3 regions of the Yersinia kristensenii genome follow, and region 1 is predicted to be linked to each of the others. Evidence: predicted binding sites of a transcription regulator. Region 1 holds the regulator's gene; each other region holds the start of a gene.

Region 1 (7,461 bases):
GCGGAGTCTTCCTGGATGTCGGGCGTAACTTCAAAACCAAAGATGCCGTGCTGCGTTTGCTCGATCAAATGGCGGCTTACAAGCTGAACAAATTCCATTTCCACCTCAGTGATGATGAAGGCTGGCGTATTGAGATTCCTGGCTTGCCAGAACTGACGGATGTCGGTAGCAAGCGTTGCCACGATTTAACGGAAACTACCTGTTTATTGCCACAATTGGGTTCTGGCCCGGATAGCAATAATCTGGGTTCTGGTCATTTTACCCGCGCTGATTACATCGACATTCTGAAATACGCCAAGGCGCGTCAGATTGATGTCATTCCTGAAATTGATATGCCAGCCCATGCTCGTGCGGCTGTGGTATCAATGGAGGCCCGCTACAACAATTTGATGAAGCAGGGCAAAGAAAAAGAAGCCAACGAATTCCGTCTGGTCGACCCGACAGATGATTCTCAAACGACTTCAGTTCAGTTGTATGAGCGCAAAAGTTATCTCAACCCCTGCCTGGATTCTTCTAAGCGTTTTGTCGACAAAGTGATCGGCGAAATGGCTCAGATGCATAAAGAAGCCGGTATGCCGCTAAATACTTGGCATTTTGGCGGCGATGAGGCCAAAAATATCCGTCTGGGGGCCGGGTTCCAGGACAAAAACAGCCCGATTGAGCCGGGTAAAGGCATTATTGATAAGAGTGTAGAAGATAAGCCGTGGGCCAAATCGCAGGTTTGTCAGGACATGGTCAAGCAAGGCAAAATTCAGGATGTTGAGCACCTTTCCAGCCACTTTGCTATTGAAGTCAGCAAGTTGGTAAATGCTCACGGCATCGAAAAAATGCAAGCCTGGCAAGATGGCCTTAAAGATGCCAAAGATTCGAAGGATTTTGCGACCAAACGTGTGGGCGTTAACTTCTGGGATACCCTCTATTGGGGCGGGGCCGACTCAGTCAATGATTGGGCCAATAAAGGTTATGAAGTGGTCGCGTCCAACCCAGATTATGTCTATTTCGACATGCCGTATGAAGTTAACCCAAGTGAGCGCGGTTATTACTGGGCAACTCGCTTCAACGACGAAGCTAAAGTCTTCAGTTTCGCGCCGGACAACATGCCGCAAAATGCTGAAACCTCGGTTGACCGCGATGGTAATCACTTCAGTGCCAAGAGTGATAAACCTTGGCCGGGTGTGCACGGTATTTCAGGCCAATCATGGAATGAAACTGTCCGGACTGACGAACAGATGGAATACATGATTTTCCCACGGGTATTACCATTGGCGGAACGTGCCTGGCATCGTGCGCCATGGGAGCAAGATTACAAAGCAGGTCGTGAGTACAAAGGTGGCGAAACCCATATGGTCGATACCAAGGCGTTGAACTCAGATTGGCAGCGTTTTGCCAATATTATGGGGCAACGTGAATTGGCGAAACTGGATAAAGCCGGTGTTGCTTACCGCTTACCGGTGCCGGGAGCACGTGTTGTTGCAGGGGAGTTAGAAGCTAACATCTCCTTGCCGGGGCTGATTATTGAGTATTCGACTGATGGCGGCAAGCAATGGCAGAAATATGATGTCAAAGCCCAACCTAAAGTCAGCGGTGATGTGTTGATTCGCTCGACCAGTCCGGATGGTAAACGTAGTAGCCGTGCGGAGCCGGTTAAAGTCTGATTATTGCTGTCAAAGTGTTGTGTCTGATGTTAACTCCTGTTTGCCCGATTTTTAGGTAAACAACATTAAGTGAAATTGAGTTGATGGTTTTTACCCCGGCGAGTCCGGGGTTTTTTTTGCTTCAAACTCATACGGATAGCGACTAAGTGAGCAATAAAAAAGTGGATTTGTCACGAGGATAGGGATATAGGATACCAGTAACAAAAATGACCACCTGACTCCCAACTAAAATGATTTGTGGGAAAGGCGGCCATCTTGAGAATTGCTTATTTCAGCATTATCTAAAAATCTTTATATGATCAATGCGATTAAACCATATTATTTTGGATCGTGCGCAGACTCATCTTCACGGCAATTGCCAGTGGCACAGTGGCCATATAGATACAGGCTATGATTGGTCAGCTTGATGCCATGCTTCTCAGCAATATCACGCTGCTGTTTTTCAATCTCTTCATTGCTAAATTCAATCACTTTGCCGCAATCCAGGCAAATCAGATGATCGTGATGATGTTGTTGTGTCAATTCAAAGACTGATTTACCGCCTTCGAAATTGTGGCGGGTCACAATACCGGCATCATCAAATTGGTTCAGTACGCGGTAAACCGTCGCCAAGCCAATTTCTTCACCGATATCGATCAGCTTTTTATAAAGATCTTCCGCGCTGACGTGATGGTTAACCGGATCTTGTAACACTTCCAGAATTTTAAGCCGAGGCAGCGTTACTTTAAGGCCTGCATTTTTTAAGGCTTTGTTGTTGTCAGTCATGCGGATTCAGTCCTATTACTATCGATTCAAATTAAGGCCGTTCAGCCTATGACATCCGTGGCGCAATATTCTCAATTGCGTCTCATTATAGAACTGCTAGCCCCAAATGAAAACCGTGGTTGTTAACAAAGATATAATCGCACACTTTGTCCCATTAATCATGCAATGTATTGATGAATGGGATTGTTGCATCATTTAAGTATATGGCTGCTAGGCGTAACGTTACAAATTTGTAGCGGTTTATTTTCATTTTTCACGGATGAACATGCGGATCTGTGGGCGGCTTAACAAGTATCGCGAGAGGCGTAAGAGTAACGGAAACGCGGTTTGATGTTTAACACCACCCGCGCGTTTCCGACACGACAAATTAACCGGTAATTTCAGCGAGATTCAGTTCTTCACTGATCTGTTTCACCCAAGCACTCACTCGCTCATTCGTCAGTTCTGGCTGGCGATCTTCATCAATAGCTAAACCGACAAAGTGATCATCATCCGCCAAGCCTTTAGAGGCTTCGAAGTGGTAGCCTGCCGTTGGCCAGTGACCGACAATGGCAGCACCGCGTGGTTCGATGATATCGCGCACGGTTCCCATCGCATCACAGAAATATTCTGCGTAATCTTCCTGGTCGCCACAACCAAACAACGCCACCAGTTTGCCGTTGAAATCGATCTCTTCCAGCGTCGGGAAGAAATCATCCCAATCACACTGGGCTTCACCGTAATACCAGGTTGGGATACCGATCAGCAGAATATCGAAGCCTTCTAAATCTTCTTTGCTGCTTTTGGCAATGTCATGAACCTCAGCAACCTCTTTGCCCAGTTGCTTTTGGATCATCTTGGCAATGTTTTCGGTATTGCCAGTATCGCTGCCAAAGAAAATGCCTACAGTTGCCATATAACGTAATACCCTTAAATTCAAAAAGTTATGCAAATTATTGAGCCTTCTGCCCAATAATATAACACATGTATAGGGCCATATAATGCCAGAAAATCTCGCCAGGCCGATATCAAGTTTATGCGATATAAAATTTTTGTGAGCCGCTCAACCTTATAGCGGCATTGCCGATAACCTTCATGTAACCGAAAGGTTGCAATTTGCGGTGCCAGGGGGAAAACCGTCAGATGAAAATTTGCCGGGAAAGGAGTTGTCGTTAGCTGTATGGAACGTCCTTTATTGCTTTTCGGTCATCAAGTAACACCAGAGTTTTAACGATAACTATCCGATATATAAGGGGAACGAACATGCAGTTTTTAAGAGATATTACCATCAGAGCCGCACTACTTTGGGTGCTTGGGGCATTTTGCCTGCTATGGGGCGGTGTATCGGGTTATACATTGCTATCACTGAATCAACTGACACAATCGTCTAATGCCAACAGTGTGTTGGTTGAAAACATGAATTTAGTCAATCAGGGGACGGATCAATATTTCCGCATGGTGACACGTCTGGCCCGTTCAGTCGATTATCGCCAGAGCGGTAATATTGTGGATGCCGATAAAGAACTCAAATCATCCAATACCGCACTTGAGAATCTGAAAAAGGAGTTAGCACAGTTTAAAGCTATCGATCATGCACAGATTGATCCCGCATTGGTGACTGGAGTGGTTAATGGATGGAGTGGATTAATTGATCAGGGTGTGACTCCGCTATTTCAGGCCGCAATGAATAACAATGACACAGTCTATGAGGATTTAGCCAAAAAGACCGTGCCAGCGCTGAGCCGCCAATATGGCGCTGTTGCGGAGAATTTTAATCAGGCCGCCTCAAAAGCCATCGGCGTGGCTAAAGAGCAATTTGCTCACCTGACCAGAGTGAGCAGCATAATATTAATCTCTGCTTTGGTGGCGGGATTAGTGATTTTGGTGGTCACTGATCGCTACCTAATTGTTAACATGGTGCGTCCGCTAGATGATATCCGCGCACATTTTCGCGCGATTGCTTCAGGCCAACTTGGGCAGCCTATTACGGATTTTGGCCGTAACTGTGTCGGGCAATTATTTCCACTGCTACGTGATGTGCAGGCCAGCTTGGCCAACACGGTAAAAGCTATTCGCAGCAGCACTGATGGGATTTATCACGGGGCGGCAGAAATTTCTGCCGGAAATACGGATTTATCATCGCGAACAGAGCAGCAGGCGGCCGCATTGGAAGAGACCGCCGCGAGTATGGAGCAATTGACGGCAACGGTAAAACACAACGCAGACAATGCACATCACGCCAGTCAACTGGCGGCAAATGCTTCTATCACTGCAAAAAAAGGTGGGGCACTGGTGGCTGATGTGGTGCATACCATGGATGAGATCTCTGCGAGTTCACGCAAAATAGCCGAAATTACCACGGTAATTAACAGTATTGCTTTCCAGACTAATATTCTGGCACTCAATGCCGCCGTTGAAGCGGCCAGAGCCGGAGAGCAAGGTCGGGGGTTCGCCGTGGTTGCCAGTGAAGTCCGCAATCTTGCACAACGCAGTGCGCAGGCGGCGAAAGAGATTGATAACTTGATCACCGAATCAGTAAGCCGCGTTAGCAGTGGTTCGGCATTGGTAGAAAGCGCCGGGATAACCATGGATGAAATTGTTCGTTCCATTACGAATGTCACTGATTTAATGGGGGAGATCGCATCGGCGTCTGATGAGCAAAGTAAAGGTATCACTCAAGTCGGGCAGGCGGTGGCGGAAATGGACAGTGTGACTCAGCAAAATGCTGCGTTGGTGCAGCAAGCTTCCCGAGCAGCGGCTTCGCTGGAGGAACAGGCGGCGCAGTTAAACCAAGCGGTAGCCGTGTTTAAATTGCGGTCAGATGATGAGCGAGCAAAACCGGCAGCCAAACCTCGGGCCAGAGTTTTAGCGGCGACACCGACGAGTAAGGTGGATAACAATACAAACTGGGAAACGTTCTAGCCTATTTTTCAAAAGCTATTGTGAGGATATTGGCGTGGCGTAATCACTTACGCCACGCCGTCGTGATAACCGATGGGGTAAAACCAATAGGGTTAAAACCCTTTTTGTGAGTGTTCTAATTGAGCCAGTAACATCTGTTCAATCAGTTCACTACGGCTGATGTTACGCTGCTCAGCAAGGCTGTTGAGAGCATCGACGGCATCGGCATTAATCTTCAGTTCCACGCGTCGTAAGCCACGTACTTTATCGCGCCGTAGTTGATTTCGCTTATTAATTCTAAGCTGTTCATCACGGGATAATGGGTTTGTTTTCGGGCGCCCCGGACGGCGTTCATCTGCGAACAGATCCAGCGTCGTGCGATCCGTTTGTTCTTTTGCCATAGGTAGCGGTACTACAAGGGATTTACATCAGAAATTTCTGATGATTCGGTTTACACGTTTCAGGCCGATAGCTCATTATTTGGCGCTGCTATAACTCTGCAATGTCAACTAATTTGAGTATGAACCAACAGCCTGAATTTGCATTTGCCACCAAATTCCGCAGCAAATTTATAGCGCGCCATAATACCCCAGCCAACCGAGCAACGACAATGCTTTACTGTGATTAGATTGGTCTAATTCATTCTTTTTTGCACAATTTTTCCACAGGAAATACATTTCTTTTCCCCAGGGTATGATTTTTAATCAACATCCATTGCGCGCGGTTCATTTTTTGTTCGGTGCTATTTTTCGCCGCGGCTGTTTTCAGTGATAAAACGGCTTTAATCTATAAATCGGTGAATGGCGCGTAATACAGAGTCCGGTTTTTCCGCATGCACCCAGTGGCCGGTTCCGGCAACCACATGGGCGCGGGCTTGCGGAAACTGGCGCGCAATCTCATCGCGATAACTGTCTTGAATATAGGGCGACAGTTCACCGCGAATAAATAAAATAGGGTGTGGCCAAGGCGGGATTGGCTGCCAGCCAACAATATTTTCGTATTGATCCCACAGAGCGGACACATTAAACCGCCATTCGCCATTGTGGAATGATTTCAATAAGAACTGAATAACGCCGTCTTCTTTTATGAATTCGCGCATCAACTGAGCGGCTTCCTGACGTTGCGCCACGCCAGCGGTACTGACTGCATTAAGGGCGGCGAAAATTGTATCATGGCGGCGCACTTGATAACTGATTGGCGCGATATCTATCGCGACCAGCTTTTCAATACGCTCGGGCGCGATTGCTGTCATGGCCATCGCCACTTTACCGCCCATGGAATGGCCGATAATAATCGCTTTTTCTATCCTGAGGTTATCCATCAACTCCAGCACATCCTGCGCCATATCAGGGTAGTTCACCGCTGGTGATCGAGGGGATAAACCATGGTCGCGCAAATCGACCTGAATTACGTCATGGTCTTGATGTAAGTCACGGGCCAGCACCCCAAGGTTATCCAGGTTACCAAATAGCCCGTGGATCAGAATGATCGGCAGAGCAGGGCTAGGAGAAAGTGCATTTTGTAAGCGGAAGTTTAATTTCATGGCGATGTTCATACAGAGAGACATTCTACTTAGGGTAGCATGACTGAATGTACTTGAAACCAAAAGTGAGAATGAATGTTATCTGTCATTATGCTGGCAGATAAATCAATAAATCCTTTCTGTGGTCAATATTTCCGCATCATTATTATCCTCTTAATTGATCAAATTTAAGCGTTAGCCACTGCTGATTTGAGTTAAAGCAGACTCCTCGATAATAACGTTATATATATCCGTTTATTTCGCCGATCGATATCTTATCTTTAATAGGTAATGGCTATCTGTTTAGTGTTATTGAATGATTAAAACGATCAAAATCATAAAGATACCCATTTACCCGCCGATAACTGAGAGCAATCCTGATTGAGAGAAAAAGTATTTTCTCTATTACAAAAATCAGCTGAGTACGGGTTAAACACAAGCTATTTAAGGGCAGATCTCAATATAGCCTCCGCTGTGCGCTTCCCTAATTAAACCAGGTGATAAACATACTCGGCACTCTGATTAGCAATTAACCGAATATTTCCTCTCTTGTTGTATAGCGAAATAATATAAAGGATCGAATAATGAGTTTATCTAATTGGCGTATAGGCTATCGATTAGGCGGTGGTTTTGCCTTTT
Region 2 (7,461 bases), 1.9 Mb from region 1:
TTTGCGCCCGTAGCGCCGGTGTGCCAACAATATGAATGACTGGCAGATATTCAGCATAACTGCCAGCAATACCATTGATAGCACTTAATTCCCCCACGCCTACCGTGGTCAGTAAGGCAGCAGCAGGCATGACACGAGCATACCCATCCGCAGCATAAGCCGCATTAAGCTCATTGGCGCACCCCATCCATTCAATACCGGGATGGCTAATAACATGATCCAAAAAGTGAAGAGTAAAATCTCCTGGAACACCAAACAGGTGCCGGATACCCACTTGTGCCAGTCGATCCAGTAAATAATCTGCGACTTTATAGTTGCTCGACATAACAATCACAACCTTAATACTTATAGTGTGAAATAAGTATTAAACAAAGCATAAATAAATCTAATATTTTTAAATTATTAATTAACTCGCACAGTGTAACTATTTGCTGACATTCCCTTTTCCCTGTACCGATTTTGTTATCAAATTCTATTATCAATAATCGACTCTGTGATCTTGCCAACTTACGCCATCAGTGGAAACGCATACATTATGGTGGCATTTACTTTCATCAATAAGGGGCATCATGGTCTATCAAGCAACTTCCTCCCGCTATCAGGAGATGGAATATCACCGTTGTGGCCGTAGTGGATTAATGCTCCCGGCTATTTCTCTTGGCCTATGGCATAACTTTGGCGATAGCACGCTGTATGAAAATAGCCGTAATCTGATTCATCGAGCTTTTGATCATGGCATTACCCATTTTGATTTAGCCAATAACTATGGCCCCCCTCCCGGTTCAGCCGAACTGAATTTCGGCCGGATCCTGCAACAAGACCTGCGCCCTTATCGCGATGAACTGATTATCTCATCCAAAGCAGGCTACACCATGTGGCCTGGCCCTTATGGGGATTGGGGATCCAAAAAATATCTGGTCGCGAGCATTAATCAAAGTTTGCAACGCATGGGTTTGGATTATGTTGATATTTTTTATCATCACCGCCCAGACCCTAATACCCCGCTGGAAGAGACCATGGCGGCGCTGGATTTACTAGTGCGCCAAGGCAAAGCACTGTATATCGGTTTGTCGAACTACCCTGCTGCACAAGCGCGTCAAGCCTGTGAAATTCTCGCGCAGCTCGGCACTCCTTGCCTGATTCACCAACCGAAATATTCTATGTTTGAGCGCTGGATTGAAGCCGAGCTACAAGATACGCTGGATGAATATGGTGTGGGATCTATTGCTTTTTCGCCATTGGCAGGCGGCTTATTAACTGACCGCTATCTGGCAGGAATTCCATTAGATTCGCGGGCAGCCAGTGACAGTAAGTTCCTGAATCCTGAACAGCTTTCAGCGGAGAAACTGGCTAAGGTTCGCCAATTAAATGAACTGGCGCTTGATCGCGGGCAGAAGCTATCGCAAATGTCCTTAGCTTGGGTATTACGTGGCGGGCGAGTGACATCAGCATTGATTGGGGCCAGTAAAATCAGCCAAATTGATGATGCCGTCGGCATGTTGGCAAATACCGAATTCAGTGACGCAGAAATAAAAGCTATTGAAGATATTTTAGTGTAAACGTTCTCTTTTTAATCACTAAACAGGGGGTTGTGCCCCCTGCACCCCGCTTAATTACCCCCACAGATAAATCCTAAATCCGTATTTTACAGTTTTATCCGAACCTCAGCGGCTGACTTCCTGTTTAAGATAACGCCATAGCCTATAAGGCAAGACAAGGATAAATAATGTTAAAGACGGCCATATTTAAATCAACAATGTTAAAGCTGAGTATTGTGAGGCCAAGAAGAATAAGGCCCCTGTTGCTGATAACAATATTAGCCTGGTTCCCTCTTATCCCCATGGCGAATGCCGAAAGCATTGAGTTGCTGCCCAGTATTTCTTTACACATTGGCGAACAAGATCGCAGTGGTAATTATTGGGATGGTTATGACTGGCGCGACCGCCAATGGTGGCAAAATCATCAAGGGCGAGATTTAGGTGAGCGTAATCGTCATGGCCATTACTGGGATGGTCACCGCTGGCAAGATAGAGATTGGTGGAAAAAGAACTATTATTACCGCGAAGGGCGCTACTGGAAATATGACAAACATCATGACAACCGCGGCAAAAAACATCATCGAAACCAAGGGCGCGATCATCACCATCATGACTAATGCTCATGCGGTCTCTCAGACGGGTTTATATTTTTAACCCGCCTGACGGATAGACTTAAAGCAGGCTCACCAGCAGATAGCCATTTAATCCAATCACGCACAAGACAACTAATTTACCCAAAATCTGAGTCAACTTTTTATCAACCAACTCCCCCATCAATTCTTTATTGCCGGTGAAGACCAATAACGGTACCAGTGCCAATGCAATGCCAAAGCTCAGTAAAACTTGGCTCATCACCAGTATTTTAGTCGCGTCCATCCCGATCATAATGACAATAAAAGACGGCAACATGGTGATCGCGCGACGTAGCCACATGGGAATATAAAAGTGCACAAATCCCTGCATTACCACTTGCCCAGCCATAGTGCCCACCACTGTCGACGACAAGCCTGCGGCCACCAAGCTCAAGCCGAAAACCGTGGCGGCAGCATTGCCTAACAGGGGTTGCAAGGTCAAATAGGCCTCTTCGATTTCGGCAACATGTTGATAGCCATTGAAATGAAAAGCCGCAGCAGCGGTTGCCATCATGGCCAAATTCACAAAACCCGCAATCGTCATGGCAATCGCCACATCAAATTTGGTTGAAGCGTAGCGCTCAGTTTTGGATTCTTTACCTTCCGTCTGTGTTAATGCTGAATGCAGGTAAATGACGTGCGGCATAATGGTCGCCCCCAGAACCCCGGCGGCTAAAAACACCGCGTTACTGTTAGGCAAGCTCGGAATAATCATCCCGCGCCCCAGAGCCGCCAGTTCGGGCTGAGAGAAAATCAGTTCAACAATATAAGATGCCGCGACAAATAATAGCAGCCCACCAATCACCATTTCGATTGGCTTTTGCCCGCGATTTTGCAGCATAAGAATAAGGAAAGTGGCGATGCCGGTCAGTACCGCGCCTTGTAGAAGCGTTACGCCCAGTAGCAATTTGAAGCCAATAGCGGCCCCGATAAACTCGGCCAAGTCTGTAGCCATCACGATAATCTCAGCCTGCACCCAGTAAGCCCATACCACTGGGCGCGGGAAACGATCACGGATATGCTCCGCCAGATTCTTACCGGTTGCGATCCCTAGTTTTGCTGAGAGCAGTTGGACTAACATCGCCATGACATTGGCCCATACCACAACCCACAGGAGGGTATAGCCAAAGCTGGCTCCGGCCTGAATGTTAGTTGCAAAGTTACCGGGGTCGATATAGGCAATGGCAGCAATAAAGGCAGGCCCCATCAGGGAGAGTTTTATCCTCCTTGAGTTGCGACGAGGTGTATCGACAGCACGGCTATTCAACATTCAGTATTACCCTTGGAAATTTACGGCTACTTTCTTCTCACTAATAATATCTAAATGATAATAATTATCAAGCGCATTTAGAGAGGTGAAACTTATCTCTCTGATAGCTAATACCGCATAATCTACCGTGCAGTAAGCGGCCGTGCTTGGTTTCTGAAAAATGGTGTTAAATACGGCATCGCAATTTCCGAGCTCGATCACTACAATTGTTCAAACTAGCATATTTACACTATTTCTGTAGCATATTATTAACATCCTATTTTTTGTGATCAACCCCGCTAATTTGTTTGCATTAATGAAAGTGAATTTCTATATTTGCGGACTGCATCTCGTTTTTAATGTAGCCGTTACATAAAATGTCCACCAAAACCTAGCCTGCCTCTAATTTGGAGCACACATGTCCCATATTCTACAGTTTGCGTTGGCCTTAGTCGTAGTGGCCATATTAGCTCTGGTGATCTGTAAGGATCGCAAAAGCATCCGCATTCGGTTTGTTGTTCAATTATTGGTTATTGAAGTGTTGCTGGCGTACTTCTTCCTCCATTCAGAAGTTGGATTAGGTTTTGTGAAAGGATTCGCGGGCTTCTTCGATAAATTACTGGGGTTCGCTGCTACCGGCACCGATTTTGTCTTCGGCAACATGGGGGATAAAGGCCTCGCATTCTTCTTCCTGAGAGTGCTGTGCCCTATCGTCTTTATTTCTGCTTTGATTGGTATTCTGCAATACATTAAAGTTCTGCCCGTCGTGATTCGTATTATTGGGACTTTATTGTCCAAAGTTAACGGCATGGGTAAGCTGGAATCATTCAACGCAGTCAGTTCACTGATTCTGGGCCAGTCTGAAAACTTCATCGCCTATAAAGATATTTTAGGCAAAATGTCTGAAAAACGCATGTACACCATGGCAGCAACGGCAATGTCGACAGTTTCTATGTCGATTGTCGGTGCTTATATGTCAATGCTGGACGCGAAATTCGTGGTCGCAGCGCTGGTGCTTAACATGTTCAGCACCTTTATCGTGTTGTCACTAATCAACCCGTATAAAGCTGAAGATGAAGAAGAGTTACAGCTGAGCAACTTGCATGAAGGTCAAAGCTTCTTTGAAATGCTGGGTGAATACATTCTGGCCGGTTTCAAAGTCGCCATTATCGTGGCAGCAATGTTGATTGGTTTCATTGCATTGATTGCTGCTATGAATGCTCTGTTTAGCCTGCTGTTTGGTATTAGTTTCCAAGGTATTTTGGGTTATGTCTTCTTCCCGTTTGCTTGGGTAATGGGCATTCCTGCGCATGAAGCCTTGCAAGTTGGTGGCATTATGGCAACCAAACTGGTTTCTAACGAATTTGTGGCCATGATGGACTTGCAGAAAGTGGCATCAGAATTGTCACCACGCAGTGTGGGTATTCTGTCTGTATTCCTGGTTTCATTCGCTAACTTTTCGTCTATCGGTATCGTCGCCGGTGCGATTAAAGGCCTGAATGAACATCAAGGTAATGTCGTTTCTCGTTTTGGCTTGAAGCTGCTGTACGGTTCTACGCTGGTCAGTGTGCTGTCTGCGTCTATCGCGGGCCTGGTACTCTAACTATCAGAAAAAAATCTCTAAAGAGGCGCTACGGCGCCTTTTTTTATGTCTGTAATTCGCTGCTGAAGTATTTACATGCGTGATGATGATTAGGAAGTTAACAGGCTGAAGATATGAGCAGATCAAAGCAGGCCCATGAGAATGTCATTTGGGCGTTGAGGAGAGTAACTGGGATACTTGATATAATGGTGGGTCGTGCGGGATGACTCGTCCTGCGGACTCGCCCTTCGGGTCAACGCTGCGCGTTGCTGTCTCGCTGCGCTCGGCTCGAACCTGAATGCAGGCTCTCACCCACACGATGCTGCGCAATATGGTATTTCTGAGTTTGGGGGAGTAACTGGGATACTTGATATAATGGTGGGTCGTGCGGGATGACTCGTCCTGCGGACTCGCCCTTCGGGTCAACGCTGCGCGTTGCTGTCTCGCTGCGCTCGGCTCGAACCTGAACGCAGGGTCTCACCCACACGATGCTGCGCAATATGGTATTTCTGAGTTTGGGGGAGTAACTGGGATACTTGATATAATGGTGGGTCGTGCGGGATTCGAACCTGCGACCAATTGATTAAAAGTCAACTGCTCTACCAACTGAGCTAACGACCCATTATATAATGCTGAAAGTATAGAAGTGGTGGGCGATACCAGATTCGAACTGATGACCCCCTCCGTGTAAAGGAGATGCTCTACCAACTGAGCTAATCGCCCACTTCTACTACTTGATACTTCGAAACACTGCTTCAAAACAATGAGCGATGAGTGGTGGGCGATACCAGATTCGAACTGATGACCCCCTCCGTGTAAAGGAGATGCTCTACCAACTGAGCTAATCGCCCTCATCTATCTCATTTAATGCTTTGTATTTCGTTTACTTTATAACACGTCGAGTTTGGTGGGCGATACCAGATTCGAACTGATGACCCCCTCCGTGTAAAGGAGATGCTCTACCAACTGAGCTAATCGCCCCGCCGTGTTGTTGGAGTCGCATTATAGGGATAGTTCGAAGTGAGTCAACGGTTTTTAAAACGAAAACAATCGTTCGCCGCAAATTTAAACAGGATGCGATATTTATCGCCGTTATGAACCTTGGCATACCGGTAACATCGTTGAGGAATTGTCTCAGGGTGGTAGAATGTCGCCTACTTTTTCGAATTTCGAGCAACAACCAGCTTGTGCTGGTCGGCGTAGCGTAATAAGGCATCGAATCTAATGAAAATCAAAACCCGTTTTGCACCCAGTCCTACCGGCTATCTTCACGTCGGTGGCGCACGTACCGCACTGTATTCCTGGTTGTTCACTCGCCACTTTGGTGGTGAATTTGTTTTGCGTATTGAAGATACCGATCTTGAGCGCTCAACTCAGGAAGCCATCGACGCCATTATGGACGGTATGAACTGGCTGAATCTGGATTGGGATGAAGGCCCGTATTTCCAAACCAAACGTTTCGATCGCTACAATGCCGTTATTGACCAAATGTTGGAAAACGGCACTGCATATAGATGCTATTGCTCCAGAGAACGTCTGGATGAATTGCGCGAAGCCCAAATGGCCAATGGTGAGAAGCCCCGCTATGATGGCCGCTGCCGTGATAGCCAATGCCCCCATGGTGCTGACGAACCTTCTGTGGTGCGTTTTCGTAACCCGCAGGAAGGCTCCGTTATTTTCGATGATAAAATCCGTGGCCCAATCGAATTCAGCAACCAAGAGCTGGATGATTTAATCATCCGCCGTACCGATGGTTCGCCGACGTATAACTTCTGCGTCGTGGTTGATGACTGGGATATGGAAATCACCCATGTTATCCGTGGTGAAGACCATATCAACAATACCCCGCGCCAGATTAATATTCTGAAAGCATTGGGCGCGCCAGTTCCTGAATATGCTCACGTTTCAATGATTCTGGGTGATGACGGCAAAAAGCTGTCTAAGCGCCATGGCGCGGTCGGTGTGATGCAATACCGCGATGATGGCTATTTGCCCGAAGCGCTGTTGAACTATCTGGTTCGCCTGGGCTGGTCTCATGGTGATCAGGAAATTTTCTCTGTTGCTGAAATGACCGAGTTATTCACACTGGACGCAGTCAGCAAATCTGCCAGTGCTTTCAATACTGAAAAACTGCAATGGTTGAATCATCACTATATCAATAGCTTGCCGCCAGAACAGGTTGCAGTTCACTTGTCATGGCAAGTTGAGCAGTTGGGTATTGATACGCGCAATGGTCCTGAGTTAGCCGAGATAGTTAAACTGCTGGGCGAGCGCTGTAAAACATTGAAAGAAATGGCCGAATCTTGCCGTTACTTCTATGAAGAGTTTGACGAGTTCGATGCAGACGCGGCGAAAAAACATTTGCGCCCGGTGGCCCGCCAGCCGCTGGAAGCGGTTAAAGCCAAACTTGCTGCTATCACCGAATGGACGACTGAAAACGTTCACAATGCCATTCAGGGC
Region 3 (7,461 bases), 1.0 Mb from region 1:
ATAAAATTTTGATACTTAATAGTTTATGACGGTATTTGACCTTGGCTGATAGTCATCACTTTCGCATCATTCTGAATTGAGATAAATCGTTCGACAAAGGTGATTGCGAACAGATAATCTTCCAGTGGAATAATCCTTAAAACAATGACACATATAGATAGGGTCACACTAATGATCCCACAGATTTCTCAAGCACCGGGTGTTATTCAGTTGGTGCTGGATTTTTTGGATGCTTTGAAGCAACACGGATTCACCGGCGATACCGCCACCAATTATGCCGATCGCCTGACGATGGCGACGGACAACAGTATTTATCAACTACTGCCTGATGCCGTTATCTTTCCGCGCTCGACTGCGGATGTGGCACTGATTGGCCGTCTGGCAGGGCAGGAGAATTTCAAATCTTTGGTCTTCACCCCACGCGGGGGCGGGACGGGCACCAATGGCCAGGCATTGAACACCGGTATTGTGGTGGATATGTCGCGCCATATGAACCGCATTCTGGAGATCAATGTCGAGCAAGGCTGGGTACGGGTTGAGGCAGGCGTGATTAAAGACCAGCTTAATCAATACCTGCGGCCGTTTGGCTATTTCTTCTCACCGGAATTATCCACCAGTAATCGTGCCACTTTGGGCGGCATGATTAACACTGATGCTTCTGGTCAGGGCTCATTAGTCTATGGCAAAACCTCCGATCATGTGCTGGGCCTGCGCGCCATTTTACTGGGGGGTGAGATACTGGACACCCGCGCGATGCCGACGCCGCTGGCAGAAACAATTGCGCAGGAAGATTCCGTTACCGGCCGTATTTACCATACCGTGCTGAATCGATGTCGTGACCAACGTGCACTGATTCTGGAAAAATTTCCTAAATTAAACCGCTTCCTGACCGGCTATGATTTACGCCATGTGTTCAGTGATGACCTACAAACATTTGATTTAACCCGCATTCTAACCGGTTCCGAAGGTACGCTGGCTTTTATTGCCGAAGCAACCCTGGACATTACACCTTTACCGAAAGTTCGCCGTTTGGTGAATGTGAAATATGACTCTTTTGATTCCGCGCTGCGCAATGCCCCTTTTATGGTGGAAGCCAAAGCACTGTCAGTGGAAACCGTGGACTCCAAAGTTCTTAATCTGGCGAAAGAGGATATTGTCTGGCACTCGGTTAAAGAGCTGATTACTGATGTCCCTGATAAAGAGATGCAGGGGCTGAATATCGTGGAGTTCGCCGGTGATGACAAATCACTGATTGATAACCAAATGGCGGCACTTTGCCAGCGTTTGGATGATTTAATGGCGGCCCATGAGGGCGGGGTGATTGGCTATCAGATTTGCAGTGAATTAGCCGGGATTGAACGTATTTATGGCATGCGCAAAAAAGCGGTGGGGCTGCTCGGTAACAGTAAAGGGCAAGCCAAACCGATCCCGTTCGCCGAAGATACCTGTGTGCCGCCACAACATTTAGCCGATTATATTGTTGAATTCCGTCAGTTGTTGGATAGCCACAACCTGACTTACGGCATGTTTGGCCATGTGGATGCTGGCGTATTGCATGTTCGTCCTGCACTGGATATGTGCGACCCGCAACAAGAAATGCTGATGAAGCAGATCTCGGATCAAGTGGTGCAATTGACCGCGCGCTATGGCGGCTTGTTGTGGGGGGAGCATGGTAAGGGCTTCCGCGCAGAATATAGCCCGGCGTTCTTCGGGGAAGTGCTTTATCATGAGTTGCGGCAGATAAAATCAGCATTTGACCCCGATAACCGCCTGAATCCAGGGAAAATTTGTTCCCCATTGGCCAGTGACGCGCCGATGATGAAAGTCGATACCTCCGATAAACGCGGCACTCTGGACCGGCGCATCCCTCTGGCCGTCAGAACCTCATTCCGGGGCGCGATGGAGTGCAATGGTAATGGGCTCTGTTTTAACTTCGATACCCGCAGCCCGATGTGTCCATCAATGAAAATAACCGGTGACCGGATTCATTCGCCGAAAGGGCGGGCAACTCTGGTGCGGGAATGGCTACGGCTGTTATCCGAGCAAGGGGTTGACCCGGAGGCTCTGGAAAAGGGGCTGGCAACCCAGCGGCCTGGTTTGCTTGAGTTGAAACAGTGGCGCGGGTTAATTGAAAAGACGCGCAATACCTGGCATGCCAGCAAGGGTGACTATGATTTCTCTCATGAAGTTAAAGAGGCGATGTCGGGGTGTCTGGCGTGCAAAGCTTGCTCGACACAATGCCCGATAAAAATTGATGTGCCGGGCTTCCGCTCCCGCTTCCTCCAGTTGTATCACACCCGCTACCACCGGCCATTGCGTGATTATGTGGTGGCGGGAGTGGAAGACTATGCCCCATTGATGGCGAAAGCGCCGAAAGTGTTTAACTTCTTCCTCAAGCAACCTTGGGTTGGTGCGTTAAGTCGCAAAAGCATTGGTATGGTGGATTTGCCGCTGCTATCCAGCCCTAGCTTGAAGCAGTCATTGTCCGGTCATTACGCCAGCACCATGACACTGGAACAGCTTGAGAAGCTGCCCACCTCTGAGCGCAGCCAGCATGTTTTGATCGTGCAAGACCCGTTTACCAGTTATTACGATGCACAGGTGGTGGCCGATTTTGTCCGGTTGGTGGAGAAGCTCGGTTTCAATCCGGTGTTACTGCCATTCTCGCCAAATGGTAAAGCGCAGCATATCAAAGGGTTCCTGCAACGTTTTGCCAAAACAGCAGGGAAAACGGCCGATTTCCTGAATCGCGTTGCGCTCTTGGGTATGCCAATGGTGGGGGTTGATCCGGCCTTAGTGCTTTGTTATCGCGATGAATATAAAGAAATTTTGGGTGATTCTCGTGGTGAATTTAGCGTGCAGCTGGTGCATGAGTGGCTACAGGTGGCGCTGACGGAGCAACCCGAACAGCCAATGAGCGGCGAATCTTGGTATCTGTTCGGCCATTGCACCGAAACCACGGCGCTGCCAGCCAGTAGTCAGCATTGGGCCTCGATATTCTCCCGTTTTGGTGCCAAGCTGGAAAACGTCAGTGTCGGCTGTTGTGGCATGGCGGGAACCTATGGTCATGAAGCGAAAAACATCGATAATTCGTTAGGTATTTATGCATTATCCTGGCAACAGGCATTGCAAAAACTGCCGAGTAAACGTTGTCTAGCCACCGGTTACTCTTGCCGCAGCCAGGTTAAGCGTATCGAAGGCAACAGTTTGCGACACCCACTGCAAGCACTATTGGAGTTGGTTTAACCGGCGGCCTGACGATAATATTGACTCAAAGTTATTGGGATTGCAGGTCGGCAGCAAAGGGGCGAGCCCCATGGATGGGCCGAGTAATGAGGGCAGCTAACAGCGCTGCAATGTCATGAACGAAGGGGAAAATATGTTGTGGAAACGCACGGCGACACTGGAGCAGTTAAATCAGCAAAGCCAGGGCTGTATGGTTGGGCATTTGGGCATTGAATTTACACGATTTACTGATGAGGAACTGGAAGCTACTATGCCGGTCGATCATCGAACAACCCAACCTTTTGGCCTGCTACACGGCGGGGCGTCAGTGGTATTGGCGGAGTCGTTGGGGTCGATGGCGGGGTATTTATGTACCACTGACGGGCAACAAGTGGTGGGGCTGGAAATCAACGCCAATCACCTAAAAGCGGCCCGTTCTGGGAAAGTCCGCGGCTGTTGTCGTGCTATTCATGTTGGCCGCAGCCATCAGGTTTGGCAGATTGAAATTTTTGATGAACAAAACCGTCTGTGTTGTACTTCCCGTTTAACCACCGCAGTACTGTCGCCAGAGAAATAACCCCTCAAAATACAAGCCTATATGTGGCTCCGAACCGGAGCTACATTAATTCTTCTCGCATCCGCCTTGTCTTCATCTCCTGACAGTTTTGTTTTCTCGATAAATGCGGTGAATCTCTCTGATAGGTTCCCCCTTAGAGAGTTTTCAGCTAAAGTTAATAGAGAAATAGGTATTTTTTATGAATGTTTAAAAATACAGAGGTTAACCCCGATTAACCTCTGAAATAACAAGGGATTAAAACATCGCCGTGGTAATTATTCTTTTATTTCATGGCGATAAAAGTGCACTTGTTTATCCAGACCTCTTCGGCCATCGCAGCATGCTGGTTCGTTGCCGCCTCATTTGAGGTCTAAACGGTACTTTTCTTAATATCCCTGCAAAACAAACGGTTGAAGTGATAATTATTATCACTACCATTGTGAATAATCTGTGTTGGTTTCTCCATAATCAGCCAGCTAATTATTAACCTGAGAAATATTATTCCCACAGTAATGGGTGTTGCAGGTAGACAGCAAGTGAATGAGTCCCGATGAGCTGACTTGAGTCAATGATTCGGGTGAATGAATTTAGCTAACCCCCTGCGGCATCATGTACCAAGGGAGAGAATAAGGTAGGGCATATGCAACAGGAATCTGTCGGGACATTTTCACTCGATGAGAATGTTTGGCAAGGCGTTACAATCACTGAAAGCGCCGCGGCGCAAATTTCCCGGCTCATGCAACAGGACCCTGAAATCAAAGGGTTGCAGCTTGGGGTTAAGCAGTCCGGTTGTGCCGGATTTGCGTATGTGATGGATATGGCCAAGGAGCCAGCCAGTGACGCGCTAGTGTTCGAGCAGAACGGTGCCAGGCTTTACGTGCCACTGAAAGCGATGCCCTTTATTGATGGCACCGTGGTCGATTACGTCCGCGAAGGGCTAAATCAAATTTTTAAATTTAATAATCCTAAAGCTCAGCATTCCTGCGGGTGTGGCGAGAGTTTTGGCGTTTGAGCGATGTAAACGAAATGACACGAAGCAATGTAGAAGTTCCAGATGAAGTGCAGGCTTGGGTCAGCGATGGTCGCTACAAAGAAGGTTTTTTTACCCAGCTCGCGACTGATGAGTTGGCGAAAGGCCTCAGTGAGGATGTTATTCGCGCCATTTCAGCAAAACGTAACGAGCCTGAATGGATGTTGGAGTTTCGTCTCGGGGCTTATCGAAATTGGCTGGAAATGGAAGAGCCGCATTGGCTGAAAGCTCATTATAAAAGTCTGGATTATCAGGATTATAGCTATTACTCAGCGCCATCTTGCGGCAGTTGCGATGATAGCTGTGATTCGCAGCCCGGTGCGGTGCAGCAATCCTCCGCCGACAGCGCGGCTCCGCGCGACTTATCTGAGCAAGCGATGAATGAGTACCTCACCGCCGAGGTAGAGTCTGCGTTCGCCCAGCTTGGGGTGCCGGTACGAGAAGGGGCTGAAGTGGCGGTTGACGCCATTTTTGACTCGGTTTCTGTGGCCACCACTTATCGAGGGAAACTGGCTGAGCAAGGCATTATTTTCTGCTCATTTGGTGAAGCTATTCAGGAATACCCGGATTTAGTGCGCAAGTATCTGGGCTCAGTGGTGCCAGCGAAAGATAACTTTTTTGCCGCACTCAATGCGGCAGTGGCTTCTGACGGCACTTTTGTTTATGTGCCCAAAGGGGTGCGCTGTCCGATGGAATTATCGACTTATTTCCGCATTAATGCCGCCAAAACGGGGCAATTTGAGCGCACCATTCTGATTGCTGACGAAGACAGTTATGTCAGTTATATCGAGGGGTGCTCTGCGCCAGTTCGTGATAGTTATCAGTTACATGCGGCGGTGGTGGAGGTCATTCTGCATAAAAATGCCGAAGTGAAATACTCGACGGTGCAGAACTGGTTTGCCGGGGCTGACAGTACCGGCGGTATCCTCAACTTTGTCACCAAACGGGCGTTGTGTGAAGGTGAGGGTTCCAAAATGTCGTGGACCCAATCTGAGACAGGGTCGGCTATTACCTGGAAATACCCCAGTGTGATTTTGCAGGGCGATAACTCCATCGGTGAGTTCTTCTCTGTCGCACTGACCAACGGCCATCAGCAGGCGGATACCGGCACCAAGATGATCCACATTGGCAAAAACACCAAATCAACCATTATTGCTAAAGGGATCTCCGCCGGACACAGCCAAAATACTTATCGTGGGTTGGTAAAAATCCTGCCTGGTGCGGATAACGCGCGTAATTTCACTCAATGTGACTCGATGCTGATTGGCCCGGATTCCGGCGCACATACTTTCCCTTATGTGGAAGTGCGCAATAACACGGCGCAGTTGGAGCACGAGGCGACCACCTCAAAAATTGGTGATGACCAACTGTTTTATTGCTTGCAGCGCGGCATCAGCGAAGATGATGCCATCTCAATGATTGTTAACGGTTTCTGTAAGGATGTGTTCTCTGAACTGCCGCTGGAATTTGCCGTCGAAGCACAGAAATTGTTGGCCATCAGCTTGGAACACAGTGTTGGTTGAGCCAGAGCTGAATAAGTATTTGCAGAGTTTTGCGCGCCTGCGCACCAAGGAAACCTATGTTAAGCATCAAGAATTTAAAAGTCAGTGTCGAAGGTAACGAGATCCTCAACGGCTTGGATCTGGAGATCAAACCCGGTGAAGTGCATGCCATTATGGGGCCAAACGGCTCAGGGAAGAGTACCTTGTCTGCGGCGCTGGCCGGGCGGGAGGAATATGAGGTCACTGAAGGCAGTGTGACGTTCAAAGGCAAAGATTTGCTGGAGCTGGCCCCGGAAGATCGTGCGGGTGAGGGCGTCTTTCTGGCCTTCCAGTATCCGGTAGAAATTCCGGGGGTCAGTAACCATTTCTTCCTGCAAACCGCGGTCAATGCAGTGCGCAGATACCGTCAACAGGAACCGCTGGATCGTTTTGATTTTGCTGATTTTATTGAAGAGAAAATTGAGTTACTCAAAATGCCCGCAGATTTGCTCACTCGTTCAGTGAATGTAGGGTTCTCGGGCGGTGAGAAAAAGCGTAACGATATCTTGCAGATGGCGGCACTGGAACCTTCTTTATGCATTCTGGATGAAACTGACTCCGGTCTGGATATTGATGCGCTGAAAATAGTTGCTAACGGGGTGAACTCACTGCGCAATAAAGAGCGCGCATTTATTATTGTGACCCACTATCAACGCATCCTCGATTACGTCAAACCTGACTTTGTGCATGTGCTGTATCAGGGGCGAATCATTAAATCTGGTGATTTCACGCTGGTGAAACAGTTGGAGGAGCAAGGCTATGGCTGGCTTACCGACCAACAGTAATATCCAAAAACAACAACGTATTCTTGCCGAACAGCGAACCAATGCTTTGGCGAATTTTGGTCAGTTGTTTGAGCAGAATCAAAAGGTTAAGCAGCATTCAAGTGGTCAGGGTGCTGATGAAGCTACGGCACATTGGCAACAGGTGCTGGCGTTGGGCTTCCCCAGCATCAAGCATGAAGATTGGAAATACACGCCGCTGGAGCGTTTATTCGCCCATCACTTCAGCTTTGCTTCGGTGGTGGATGTGACGGCGGCTCAGCGCGATAATTTGTCATTGCTGCAAGATGCCCATCGTTTGGTTTTCATTGATGGGCGATATGCCCC

The links. The regulator Fur, encoded in region 1, represses iron uptake genes when iron is present. The targets are predictions, from matches to a motif close to ATAATAATGAGAACNACTATCAA.
Positions count from the first base shown of each region.
Region 2: a site for Fur is predicted at 3,489-3,511, ahead of DX162_RS21615 (Nramp family divalent metal transporter). Genes of this name have one in related genera too.
Region 3: a site for Fur is predicted at 4,197-4,219, ahead of sufA (Fe-S cluster assembly scaffold SufA). Genes of this name have one in related genera too.

Region 1 covers NZ_UHIY01000001.1:2,709,046-2,716,506, forward strand. Annotated here, with positions in the region: gene DX162_RS12350 (beta-N-acetylhexosaminidase) at 1-1,655, shown strand, start outside; gene fur (ferric iron uptake transcriptional regulator) at 1,974-2,420, opposite strand; gene fldA (flavodoxin FldA) at 2,788-3,315, opposite strand; gene DX162_RS12365 (methyl-accepting chemotaxis protein) at 3,663-5,321, shown strand; gene ybfE (LexA regulated protein) at 5,414-5,701, opposite strand; gene ybfF (esterase) at 6,082-6,843, opposite strand; gene DX162_RS12380 (methyl-accepting chemotaxis protein) at 7,407-7,461, shown strand, end outside.
Region 2 covers NZ_UHIY01000001.1:4,631,810-4,639,270, forward strand. Annotated here, with positions in the region: gene DX162_RS21600 (alpha-keto acid decarboxylase family protein) at 1-325, opposite strand, end outside; gene DX162_RS21605 (aldo/keto reductase) at 570-1,559, shown strand; gene DX162_RS21610 (DUF2502 domain-containing protein) at 1,727-2,155, shown strand; gene DX162_RS21615 (Nramp family divalent metal transporter) at 2,211-3,440, opposite strand; gene DX162_RS21620 (NupC/NupG family nucleoside CNT transporter) at 3,838-5,022, shown strand; RNA gene DX162_RS21625 (RtT sRNA) at 5,209-5,333, opposite strand; RNA gene DX162_RS21630 (RtT sRNA) at 5,378-5,502, opposite strand; tRNA gene DX162_RS21635 (tRNA-Lys) at 5,547-5,622, opposite strand; tRNA gene DX162_RS21640 (tRNA-Val) at 5,649-5,724, opposite strand; tRNA gene DX162_RS21645 (tRNA-Val) at 5,777-5,852, opposite strand; tRNA gene DX162_RS21650 (tRNA-Val) at 5,907-5,982, opposite strand; gene gltX (glutamate--tRNA ligase) at 6,226-7,461, shown strand, end outside.
Region 3 covers NZ_UHIY01000001.1:3,738,902-3,746,362, reverse strand. Annotated here, with positions in the region: gene DX162_RS22320 (hypothetical protein) at 24-167, opposite strand; gene ydiJ (D-2-hydroxyglutarate dehydrogenase YdiJ) at 172-3,246, shown strand; gene DX162_RS17155 (hotdog fold thioesterase) at 3,380-3,802, shown strand; gene sufA (Fe-S cluster assembly scaffold SufA) at 4,422-4,793, shown strand; gene sufB (Fe-S cluster assembly protein SufB) at 4,808-6,334, shown strand; gene sufC (Fe-S cluster assembly ATPase SufC) at 6,391-7,137, shown strand; gene sufD (Fe-S cluster assembly protein SufD) at 7,112-7,461, shown strand, end outside.